DNA from 2 places in the Micromonospora sagamiensis genome. Region 1 is predicted to be linked to the other one. Evidence: riboswitches for the same ligand, from Rfam matches in the RefSeq annotation. Region 1 holds a riboswitch; the other holds the start of a gene.
What was found. A riboswitch is a leader RNA that binds a small molecule or an ion and turns the genes downstream of it on or off. The one in region 1 is predicted to bind cyclic di-AMP.
Positions count from the first base shown of each region.

Region 2: another riboswitch for cyclic di-AMP. It lies ahead of IGA62_RS15655 (coiled-coil domain-containing protein); the one in region 1 lies ahead of IGA62_RS13465 (C40 family peptidase).

Region 1 is NZ_AP023438.1:3,101,326-3,103,520, reverse strand. Features, by position in the region: gene IGA62_RS13465 (C40 family peptidase) at 1-998, opposite strand, end outside; cyclic di-AMP (ydaO/yuaA leader) riboswitch at 1,012-1,143, opposite strand; gene IGA62_RS13460 (C40 family peptidase) at 1,385-2,195, opposite strand, start outside.
Region 2 is NZ_AP023438.1:3,545,455-3,547,649, forward strand. Features, by position in the region: gene IGA62_RS15655 (coiled-coil domain-containing protein) at 1-820, opposite strand, end outside; cyclic di-AMP (ydaO/yuaA leader) riboswitch at 825-955, opposite strand; gene IGA62_RS15660 (YibE/F family protein) at 1,122-2,195, opposite strand, start outside.

The sequences.
Region 1 (2,195 bases):
CGCTTCATCTTCACCGGCGCGCCGGCCCGGGAGGCGTGCACCAGCCAGCCGTTGCCGACGTACATGCCGACGTGGTGCAGGTCGGCGTAGTAGAAGACGAGGTCGCCGGGGCGTAGGTCGTTCCGGCTCACCGGTGCGGTCGCCCGTCGCTGCTGGGCGGCGTTGTGCGGCAGTGTGACCCCGGCCCGTGCCCAGGCGGCGAGGGTGAGCCCGGAGCAGTCGTACGCGTTCGGCCCCTCGGCCCCCCAGACGTAGGGCTTGCCGATCTGGGCGCAGGCGAAGCCGACGGCCCGGCCGGCGGCACCGCCCGGGTAGACGGCGGGGCAGGGGGCGGGGCGCAGGCTGGTGCCACCGCCGTCGCCGTACGCCTTCAGGCGCATCTTCTGCAGGCGGGCGATGTCGACGTCGATCTGCCGCCGCTTGGCGTCCAGTTGGCGTTCGGCCTGACCGAGCTGTGCGATCAGCCGGTCGAGCGGAGCCTTGCGGGCGCTGAGCTGGTCTCGCACCTCGACCACGTGCCGGATGTCGTCCTGCTGCCGGCGGGCGAACTGGTCGAGCAGTTCGAGCTGGTGGACGACGGTGGCTGGCGACGGGTTGGCCAGCATGGCGTTCAGGGCGGAGGCGTTCTCCCCCTTGTACGCCCGGATCGCGAGCCCGCCGACCTTGCTCATCGCCTGGTCGATCTGGCGTCGCAGCGGCTCGATCCGGGCGGTGAGGGCCGCCGCCTGCCGCCGCTTGGTGGCGAGCGCCTGCCGGGTGGCGTTGTGCTGTTCGATAACCGGTTCGAGGGCGTTCCACTCCCGGTCGATCTGACGTTCGATCTCGGCGACCGAGGGTTCGGCGTGGGCCGCGCCGGCACCGCCCGTCACGAGGACGGCGGCTCCGGCGAGGACGGTGATGACGGTGGTGAAGCGGGACCAGCATGGACGCGGCGCAGCCGTCGTCCGGGCAGCCGGGGCCGACCGGGCGGACGGTGGCCGCGGGGCATGGTGTGCCACCGGGCTCCGTACTCCTTCTTCCGTTGACCGCCTACCGGGTTAGCTGACGGGTTCGGGCGGGAAGGGAGCGCCCTACCTGGCGTACGGATTCACCCCGATGGTGCTGGTGGTTCCCCGGCTCGCTCTGCTGTGGCGACGTTTCTCGTTGTGGCGACGTGCGTCGTGCGACTCGGCGGTGTCGAGCCGTTGCCGCCTCCGAATGGCGGACCTGTCACCGGCTCGGCAAGTGCCGAGACTAGGGACGGCCGTCGTCGATCCGCAACACGCTTCGCGGGAGTGCCACCTGCCGATTTCCGACAGTAACCACTGTGGGCGCCGTTCGTTGGCCCATCGCGACGCGGGTCCCCGGCCAGTGGCCGGGGACCCGCGTCGTCAGGATGGATCGGTCAGTACGGGCGGCGGAAGCCCGCGACCGGCATGTGGTTGATGCTGGCCACCTGCACCGGCTTACCGGCCCGGGGGGCGTGCACCATGATGCCGTTGCCCAGGTAGAGCCCGACGTGGTGCAGGTCGCTGAAGAAGAAGACCAGGTCACCGGGGCGGGCCTCGGAGCGGCTGATCGACTTGGTCTCACGCCACTGCGCGCCGGTGAAGTGGGTCAGGTGGATACCCGCGGCCTTGTAGGCGTACTGGGTGAGCCCGGAGCAGTCGAACGAGTTGGGCCCGGTGGCACCCCAGACGTACGGGTCACCGACCTGGGCGCAGGCGGTCCTGATGGCGGTGTTGGCCTTGCTGCTGATCACGCCCTTGATCAGCGGGCAGCCGGGGGCGCTGACCGCGGTCTTCGGCATGGACGCCCGGAGCCGCTTGATCTCCGTATCGATCTTCGCCTTCTTCGCCGCCAGGTCCTTCTCCTGCTGGGTCTGGCTGGTGATGAGGGTGTCGAGCTTCTGCTTCTCGGCTTCGTACTTCGCCTGGATCGCCAGCACGCCCTGGAGTTCCTTGCGCTGGTGGGCGGCGAGCCGGTCGAGCAGGCCGATCTGCTCGGCCAGGGTGCCCGGCTTCGCGCTGACCAGCAGCGCGCCGATCTCCTGGGACGGGCCGGTCATGTAGTGCCGGGAGGCCAGGGCGCCGATCCGGTTCATGGCCATGTCGCTCTGCAGCGCGAGCGGCTGGATCTTCTTCGCCAGGTCGGCCGACTTCTTCTGGTTGACCTTGAGCTGGCTGCGGACCTCGTTGTACTTCTCGATGGTGGGC
Region 2 (2,195 bases), 440 kb from region 1:
ACCCCGACTTCTGGAGCGACCAGTCGCAGGCCCGCCCCTTCGGGTGCTCGTACGGCCCGCCCGGCCGGTAGCACCCGACGAAGAGGTTGAAGCCGGCCCGCTTGACCTCCCTGTACATGTGCAGGGTGCGCGGGGTGATGCAGCCGCCGGTGGTCGGGTCGTCCTCGGTGCAGCCCAGCGGGCGCCAGTTGCCGTTGCTGTCCCGCCCGGGGCCGATCCGGGCGATCGGGGAGGTGGCGTCCACCAGGCCACCGGTCAGCCCGACGCCGCCGACGAGGGCGAGCGACCGCTCCGCCTCGCGCTTGCGCTTCTGCAGGATGTCCGCCTGCTTCTGCTGCTCCAGCACCTCGGCGTCGAGCGCCTTCTTGGCCCGTTCCGCCTGCTCCTTGACGGCGGCGACGGCGGCGACCTTCTTGCTGTTGACCATGTTCATCTCGTCCAGCGCGGCGGCCCGCTTGACGAACGAGTCGGGCGTGTCGCTGTCCAGCAGCATGGAGGCGGGGCCGACCCGGCCGGTCATGTAGGACCGCACCGCGATCGTGGCCACCTGTGGGGTGAGCGCCTTCAACTCGTTCCGGGTCCGCTCGACCTCCAGGGCGAGGGTGAGCTGACGCTTCTTCGAGGCGTTCAGTTTCGCCTGGGCCTGGGTGTAGCTGCGGTTCGCCTCCTCGATGACCTCGTTGAGGAGCGTGGGCTGTTCTCCGTCGTGCCCCGACGGGCTCGACGGCTCCGCCAGTGCCGGCGCGGGCCCAGCGGCCACGGCGAGGGCGGCGATCACGACCACGACAGGTTTCAGCCAGCGGCGCAGGGGTGCCGTCACAGTTTTCCCTTCCGTCGACCGCCGACCGGGTTAGCTGACGGGTTCGGGGCGGAAGTGGCCCCTACCGCTGACGCGGATGCACCCCATGAACCTGGTTCCCCGGTTCGCCGGTGGGCGATTAGGCGGTGGCCCCGCTGGCGCCGGTGCGCGCCTTCGGCGGTAACCGGCAGCGAGGTTACCTGACGGCGGGCATGGGGTTCTACGCCCGGATCCCGACCAAAAGCGTTATTTCCCTAATGCTTTCCGTCACTCCTGTCACATTTGTCAAGATCAGGGCGGTTGGCGGTGACGTTATGGAGTGTCACCATGTCGGATCCGTGTCCGCCGAGCGGCCCGGAGCGGGCGCGGAATCGGTCGGTCCGGTGGCGGCCCGGGGGCCGCTCAGGGCGGCGAGGGCCTCGTCCCGCTCGCCGGCGGGCCGGGGCAGCCGGCGGGTTGGCGTACCACCCCGGCCGGCGGTGGTCACCAGGGCGGCCAGGCCGGTGGTGATCGGTACGGCGGCGATCAGGCCGAGCGTCGCGACGATGCTGCGGACGATCTCCTGGGCGAGGAACTCGCTGGTGACGATCTCGCTGACCCCGCGCGTGTCGGCGGTCAGCAACAGCAGCAGGGGCAACGACGCGCCCGCGTACGCGAGCACGATCGTGTTGACCGTCGAGGCGATGTGCGCCCGGCCGACCCGGGTGGCCGCCCGGTAGAGCTGGAGCCGGGTGAGACCGGGGTTGGCGTGGGCCAGCTCGGTGACCGTGGCCGCCTGGGTGACCGTGACGTCGTCCAGGACGCCCAGGGAGCCGATGATGATCCCGGCCAGGAGCAACCCGTGCAGGTCCACGTCGGCTTGGAACATCGACAGCGTGGTGGCGTCCTCGGAGCCGTACCCGGTGAGGTGGGTGAACGCGGTCGCCAGGCTGCCGAGCAGGCCGGTGAGCACCAGGCTGGCCAGGGTGCCGAGGACGGCGACGGAGGTCTGCGCGGTGACCCCGTGGGTGAGGTACAGCACCACGAACATGATCAGCGCGGCGCCGGTGACCGCCACCGGCAGCGGAGCCTGCCCGGCGCTGATGCCCGGCAGTACGAAGGTGAGCAGGATGGCGAAGCTGGCCGCCAGTCCGCCGAGCGCGGCCAGACCGCGCCACCGACCGAACGCGACGATGGCGACGGCGAACGCCAGCGCCAGCCAGATCAGCGGCTTGCCCCGCTGGTGGGCGGCGATGCTGTAGGCGCTGACCGTCGGGTCGGCCGGGTCGGTCAGCACCACCAGGACGATCTCGTCGCCGACCTCGACCGACGGCGCTCCCGGGCCGGCCGGCAGAGGGGTGTCGACCCGCTGTCCGGCGTCCGGCCCGGTGTCGACGGTGACCGTGGCGGTGCCGCA